DNA from 2 places in the Labrys sedimenti genome. Region 2 is predicted to be linked to the other one. Evidence: riboswitches for the same ligand, from Rfam matches in the RefSeq annotation. Region 2 holds a riboswitch; the other holds the start of a gene.
The links. Region 2 has a riboswitch for thiamine pyrophosphate ahead of thiB (thiamine ABC transporter substrate binding subunit). Riboswitches for the same ligand answer to the same signal wherever they lie in the genome.
Positions count from the first base shown of each region.

Region 1: it holds a riboswitch for thiamine pyrophosphate, as region 2 does, so the genes downstream of both, thiC (phosphomethylpyrimidine synthase ThiC) here and thiB (thiamine ABC transporter substrate binding subunit) in region 2, are expected to answer to the same signal.

Region 1 covers NZ_JAXOUF010000003.1:399,602-403,289, reverse strand. The annotation lists gene U1R88_RS13480 (GMC family oxidoreductase) at 1-580, shown strand, start outside; gene U1R88_RS13475 (hypothetical protein) at 675-980, shown strand; TPP riboswitch at 1,065-1,172, shown strand; gene thiC (phosphomethylpyrimidine synthase ThiC) at 1,275-3,116, shown strand; gene thiO (glycine oxidase ThiO) at 3,100-3,688, shown strand, end outside.
Region 2 covers NZ_JAXOUF010000002.1:1,004,674-1,008,361, reverse strand. The annotation lists gene U1R88_RS11065 (ABC transporter permease subunit) at 1-406, opposite strand, end outside; gene thiB (thiamine ABC transporter substrate binding subunit) at 444-1,457, opposite strand; TPP riboswitch at 1,511-1,623, opposite strand; gene U1R88_RS11055 (VWA domain-containing protein) at 1,728-2,912, opposite strand; gene U1R88_RS11050 (DUF5682 family protein) at 2,932-3,688, opposite strand, start outside.

The DNA.
Region 1 (3,688 bases), on a different contig from region 2:
CGGCATCTTCATGAAATCGGATCCGCGCTTTGCCGACGCCAATATCGAGTTCCACGTCCAGCCCCTGTCGCTCGACGCTTTCGGCTCGCCGCTGCATCCCTTCCCGGCCATCACCGTCTCCGTCTGCAATCTCCGGCCGGAAGCGCGCGGCCATGTCCGCATCGTCTCGCCGGATGTCCGGACCCATCCGGAAATCGCGCCGAACTACCTCTCCACGGAAGGCGACCGTGTGGTCGCGGCCGATTCGATCCGCGCGGCCCGCCGCCTGATGGCGACCCAACGCATGCAGGCCTTCAGGCCGGAAGAACTGAAGCCAGGGCCAGCGATCCAGTCGGCGGATGATCTGGCAAAGGCCGCCGGCGACATCGCCACAACCATCTTCCACCCTGTCGGCACGGCCCGGATGGGCACCGACGCGGCGGCGGTGGTCGACCCTCAGCTGCGCCTGCGCGGTATTTCAGGCCTGCGCATCGCCGATGCCTCTGTCATGCCGACCATCGTCTCCGGCAACACCCATGCGCCCGTGGTGATGATCGCCGAGAAGGCCTCCGACATGATCGCTGCGGCCTGGCGGGGGTGAGAAGCGACAATGACCTGCCACTAGAACCGACCAGCTTGACAGCGGCATGGGCACACCGTCTTGATTGCGGTATCCGATATCCAATGGTGCTGCCATGTGGGCGATGTTCAAAGGTCTGCTGTCAGGCTCGAAGAGTTTAAATACCCTCCTTGGGTCGGTAGTCTTCAGTACGCCGCAGGAGCATGGCAATTACGCACATTCATTCCTGGAATGGCGCGTCAAGAAAACGCTGGATGACAGGTCGCTGGTCATTGGCCTCTCCATGAAGCCGGACGGATATGCTGGCGCCGAAGGGTCGCCAACCAATTACATGAATTTCGATCTCGACACGGCCATTCGACTTCGCGACCACCTCGATCGCTGCATCGAATTCGTGCGTGAGCAGGGCAAGCGCCCGTAGCACAGAAGCCACAGCCTCTCTCCTTCCAAGACAATGCGACAATCCTTCCCTCTGGACGCAGGCCGATTCCGGGTCTAACCTTGGAATCGTTCCGAGGGGTGTCCTGCGCAAGCAGGGCTGAGATGGCCTAGAGCCGAACCCTTCGAACCTGATCCGGGTCATGCCGGCGAAGGGACGGGAACAGGGCTTTGGCTGTATTCTTTGGCTTGAAGCCCCCGAAGCTGGCTGCGATGCCGGTTCGGCCCAGACAATCGTCGCCCCGGATCTCCATGACTCGCAATGAGGAGGAGATCCATGAACGTCCAAACCCCAAAGACCAAAATCGCCGCGCCGCAAAGCGTGACCACCGGTCCGATCGCCGGCTCCCGCAAGGTCTATGCGGCTCCCGCTTCGCACCCTGCGATGCGGGTGCCCTTCCGCGAGATCGCGCTGAGCGACGCCTCGCTCGCCCCTATCCGCGTCTACGATCCCTCCGGCCCCTATACCGAGGATGGCGCCAGCATCGATCTGAAGCAGGGCCTGCCGACCCTGCGCGAGGACTGGATCGCCGCACGCCGCTTCGGCGCGATCGAAGGCCGGATCGTCAAGCCGGAGGACAACGGCAATGTCTCCGCCGACAGGTTGGTGGCGCCGTGCCCGGCGACACGCAAGCTGCGCCGCGGCGCCGACGGCCAACTCGTCACACAATATGAATTCGCCAGGGCCGGCATCGTCACCGAAGAGATGGTCTACGCCGCCTTCCGCGAGAATCTCGCCCGTGAGAAAGCCCTCGAAGGCGCAGCCGAGCGCCGGGCCGACGGTGAGGATTTCGGCGCGGCCATTCCTGAATTCGTCACGCCGGAATTCGTGCGCGACGAGATCGCCCTGGGCCGGGCCATCCTGCCCGCCAACATCAACCATCTCGAGCTCGAGCCGATGGTGATTGGCCGCAACTTCCTGGTGAAGGTCAACGCCAATATCGGCAATTCCGCCGTCACATCGGGTGCGGCCGAGGAGGTGGAGAAGCTGGTCTGGGCCACGCGCTGGGGCGCCGACACAGTGATGGACCTCTCCACCGGGCGCAACATCCACAACATCCGCTCCTGGATCCTGCGCAATTCGCCGGTGCCGATCGGCACGGTGCCGATCTACCAGGCGCTGGAGAAGGTCGACGGCGACCCGCTCAAGCTCGACTGGGAGGTGTTCAAGGACACGCTGATCGAGCAGGCCGAGCAGGGCGTTGACTATTTCACCATCCATGCCGGCGTTCGCCTCGCCCATGTGCCGCTCACCGCCAGCCGCGTCACCGGCATCGTCTCGCGCGGCGGCTCGATCATGGCGCGCTGGTGCCTGGCCGGCCATCGCGAGAGCTTCCTCTATGAGCATTTCGGCGACATCTGCGACATCATGCGCCGCTATGACGTCTCCTTCTCGCTCGGCGACGGCCTGCGCCCCGGCTCGATCGCCGATGCCAACGACGCCGCGCAGTTCGCCGAGCTGGAGACGCTGGGCGAACTGACCAAGATCGCGTGGGATCGGGGCTGCCAGGTGATGATCGAGGGTCCTGGTCATGTGCCCATGCACAAGATCAAGCAGAATATGGACAAGCAGCTCGCCGCCTGCGGCGAAGCACCCTTCTACACGCTCGGGCCGCTGACGACCGACATCGCGCCGGGCTACGACCACATCACCTCCGGCATCGGTGCGGCAATGATCGGCTGGTTCGGCACGGCCATGCTCTGCTACGTCACGCCGAAGGAGCATCTCGGTCTGCCCAACCGCGACGACGTCAAGACCGGCGTGATCACCTATCGCATCGCCGCCCATGCCGCCGATCTCGCCAAGGGCCATCCGGCCGCCAAGATTCGTGACGACGCCCTGTCGCAGGCACGCTTCGACTTCCGCTGGGAGGACCAGTTCAACCTCTCCCTCGATCCGGATACCGCGCGCGCTTATCACGACGAGACGCTGCCCAAGGACGTGCACAAGGTCGCGCATTTCTGCTCGATGTGCGGGCCGAAATTCTGCTCGATGAAGATCACACAGGATCTGCGTGACGAGGTCCGGGCGATGGAGGAAGCCGCGCGGCAGGGCATGGCGGAGAAATCGCGCGAATTCCTCGAACAGGGCGGGGCCCTCTATGTCCCGGCCGAATGACGTCAAGCGCGTCACCGTGGTGGGGGCCGGCGTCGCCGGCCTCGTCACGGCGATGGAATGCGCTTCCCGTGGCGCCGACGTCGAGATCCTGGAGCGTAGCGAAGTCCTGGGTGCCCAGGCCTGTTCCTGGCTGGCGGGCGGCATGCTGGCGCCCTGGTGCGAGCGTGAAAGCGCCGAGATCGAGGTCGAGCGGCGCGGCGAACTCGCGCTCACCTGGTGGCCGCGCCATGTGCAGGAAACCGTGCAGCGCGGCACATTGGTGGTCGCACCGGCTCGCGACGGCAGCGAGATCGCCCGTTTCGCCCGTCGCACCCAGGCGCATGTCCCGGTGGACGGGCCTGGAATCGCAACGCTCGAGCCGGACCTTGCGGGCCGCTTCCCGCAGGGCCTGTTCTTCCCGCGCGAGGCCCATCTCGACCCGAGACGGGCGCTGCAGGTGCTCGCGGGACGCCTCGCACAACTCGGCGTGAAAATCCGCTTCGGAACCGAGGCCGAGCCGCACGCCGTCGATACGGACGCCGTGATCGACTGCCGCGGCTTTGCCGCACGCAGCGAGCTGCCGGATCTGCGCG
Region 2 (3,688 bases):
CGCCGTTGAAGAAGACATGTACCAGCAGGATGCCGGTCAGCCCATAGAGCGAGATGGCCGGCAGGCCGATGGCGCCCAGCACGGTGTTGGCAATGCCCGCCCGGCCATAGATGCCGGCAAAGGCGAACACGGCCACGATCGAGGGCAGCGCCGCCGCGACCCCGAACAGGGCCAGCAGCAGCCGGCGTCCCGGAAATTGCCGCCGCGCCAGCGCCAGGGCGACGCACGCCCCGAACGAGAGCGACAGCAAGGTGGACAGCAGCGCCTGATAGACGGTGAACCCGGCAATCGAGACGAGATAGCCGACATTGCCCTGCCAGGCGTCGCCGCCGGCCGCGAGAAACAGGCTGGCGAGCGCGGTGAGCACGAGTGCGGCGAGGCCGCCGAGGAGAATCAGGCCGGGCATCGAGGATGAGGCAGCAAGCGCCTTCTCACATCCCTGCTCACTTCGCCATGGCGGCCAGCCATTCGTCGATCCAGGCCTTGCGGTTCTCGGCGAGCTTGGCCGGATCCGCCATCAGGGCCTTGGCCGGAACGGCAACGGCCTTGAAGCTCTCCGGCAGGCCGGCAGCCGGCGTCCTCGCCGGATACATCCAGTTGGTCTCGGGCAGGACGGCCTGGGCCTCATCGGATATGAGGAAGGTGAGGAATTGCCGCCCGAGATCCTGCTGCTTGGAGGTCTGGATCAATCCGGCGACCTCGACCTGGGTCTGGTGCCCCTCAGGAAACATCGCGGCCTTGTAGTTGGTCTTCTTCTCGGCACCGATGTGATAGGCGGGCGAGGTCGAATAGGAGAGCACCATGTCGGCCTCGCCCTTCAGGAAGAGGCCATAGGCTTCCGACCAGCCCGAGGTGACCGTGACGATGCGAGGCTTCAGCGATTTCCAGGCATCGGAAGCCTTGTCGCCATAGACGGCCTTCATCCAGGCGAGCAGGCCGAGGCCCGGCGTCGAGGTGCGCGGATCCTCGATCACCAGCTTGGGGCCGTTCTTGTCGTCGACCAGATCCTTCAGGCTGGCCGGCGGGTTCTTGAGCTTGTCGCTGTCATAGACGAAGGCGAAATAGCCCCAGTCATAGGGAATGAAAGTCTTGTTGGTCCAAGGCTCGGGCAGAGAGAGCTTCTCGGCTGCCACGCCATGCGGCGCGAACAGGCCGGACTTTTCCGCCTCTCCCATCAGATTGTCGTCGAGCCCGACGACGACGTCGGCCTTGGTCGAGGCCCCTTCGAGCTTGAGCTTGGCAAAGAGGGCGCCACCATCATCCGCAGTGACATAGGTCAGCTTGCAGTTGCACTTGGCCTCGAAGGCGGTCTGCAGCGGCTTGCCGGGTCCATATTCGCCGGAGAAGCTCTCATAGGTGTAGACGGTAAGCACCGGCTTGTCCTGCGCCGAGGCCGTCGTGGCGACGGTGGCCAGTGCAAGAGCGGCGAGCAATTTCCTCAGCATAGCGTCCTCCATGTCGAAAACGGTTCGATACGGATGACGGCGGTGAAGAAAATCGAGGTGAAGCTGAAAGCTTCGAAGCTCATCCCTCCGCCGGCACAACCCGGATCAGGTTCGATGGGTTAGACGTCGCTTGCGGCCGTCGTCTTCTCAGCCCTTGCGGGCACCCCATGAGACGATTCCCGTGTTAGCGTTTTCCCGGGACGAGGGAAAGCCTGTTTTGCGGGAGCCGGCTGCTCCCAAAGAGCGCACGCTAAAGATGTGCCGATCCGACCGGTGGTTCCCTCAGGCCCGGACCGTCGCGATGTCCTGCCCGGCTGCCCATTCCTGCAGGTCGGAGCGCTTGAGCGCATGCGCCATCATGTCCGGGAACTGGTCGGGCGTGCAGGCGAAGACCGGGCAGCCCAGCGCCGCGAATTTCTGGGCATGATTGGCATCGAAGCCCGGCCGTCCATCATCGGACAAGGCAAGCAGCACAATGAGATTGACGCCACTGGCCACCAGTGCCGCGGCCCGCCCGAGCATCTCCGCGGCATTGCCGCCTTCGTAGAGATCGGTGATCAGCACGAGATGAGTCTTGGCCGGTTGGGAGACCAGGCCCTGGCAATAGGCCAGCGCCGCATTGATGTCCGTACCGCCGCCGAGTTGCACGCCGAACAGCACCTCGACAGGGTCGGCGAGTTCCTCTGACAGATCGATGATCTGGGTATCGAAACAGACGAGCTTGGTCTCGATCACCGGCAGCGAGGCCATCACCGCCGCAAAGATCGAGGAGTAGACCACGGACGTCGCCATCGAGCCCGACTGGTCCACGCAGAGGATGACCTGATCGAGCTCGGCCTTCGTCCGCGTCTGCCGGGCATGGCCGACCAGCCTTTCGGGCACCACGGTCCGGTACTGCTCCTGCCAATGGCGCAGATTGGCCGTGATGGTGCGCGGCCAGTCGATGTCGTTGTAACGCGGCCGGCTGGTGCGCCTGCCGCGCAACACCGCGCCTCGGATGGTTTCGGCCGTGGCCTGGGCAAGACGCTTCATCAATTCGTCGACCACCTTCTTCACCACCATGCGGGCGGTGTCCTTGGTTTTGTCCGGCATGGCCGAGCGCAGGCTGATGAGATCTGCGATCAGATGAACGTCCGCCTCGAGCGTGGCGAGAAACTCCGGTTCCAGCATCATCGCCTTGAGGTTGAGGCGCTCGAAGGCGTCGCGCTGGATCACCTGCACCACGGGCGTGGGAAAGAACTCCCGGATATCGCCGAGCCAGCGCGCCACGCGCGGCGCCGAGCCGCCCAGGCCGCCGCGCCGGCCTGGAGTTCCCTTGCCGCCCTCGCCATCGCCATAAAGCGCCGAAAGCGCGCGATCCATGCGGACATCGTCCGGCGAGAGATCGGTATCGTCGTCCCCGCCCAGAGCCAGGCGCCAACGCCGGCGCCGTTCGCCCGGGGAGCCTGCAGTCCCCGCCGCTTCCATGCCGATGTCGTCGTTTGTCTCATCGATCATACGCGTCGAGCCCCAGAATCGTGGTGAGCAGCGGCAAGGCGGCGGCAAAACCCGGAGCGGCGAGATCGTCGCCGGAGTGTTTCGGCAGTGCCTGCCGTCCGGAAGTCGCTTTCGCCACCTCCGCCATCAGGCGCCGGCGCTCGCTAATGCCGAATCCGGAAAAGGCCCGGCGCAGCATCGGCAGCACTTCGGTGAAGTCGGTGGGCTCCTGCTCGTTGAGCCAGCCGTCGACGAGTGCGAACAAGGCCGGATCCTGCAGGATGACCTCCGCGCTGTTGCCGAGAAAGCCTTCCAGCCATTGCCCGGCCGCCTTGGGCGCATTGCCCGGCGACAACGCCCACGAGAAAGCAACCGCAGCCTCGCCCTCTCCCAGCGCGGATCGATCGTAAAGCCGCCTCAGGCCAAGGCCTGCGATAAGGGGTGTAACGGATGCGTCACCGCTGAGATGGCGCAGGCGCTGCAGCCATTCATGGCTGAGATGGGAGTCATCCAGCAGATTGAGGGCGTCGTCGAACTCCACCATCGCCTTGCGCATAGCCGCCGCGGCATCGTCATCGAGGTTGGCCGCCGCCAGTCCCAGGCCGGCATTGACCTCGACGGCCATCGCCTTGGCGAGCGAAGCGAGCGCCTCGGTCGGCATCTTGCGGGCCGTGCCATAACGCAGAACGGAGACCAGAGGCGGCACGGCCTGCATCAGGCTGACCACATCGGCCGCATCCACCGCCGCCGCCTGCAGCAAGCCGATG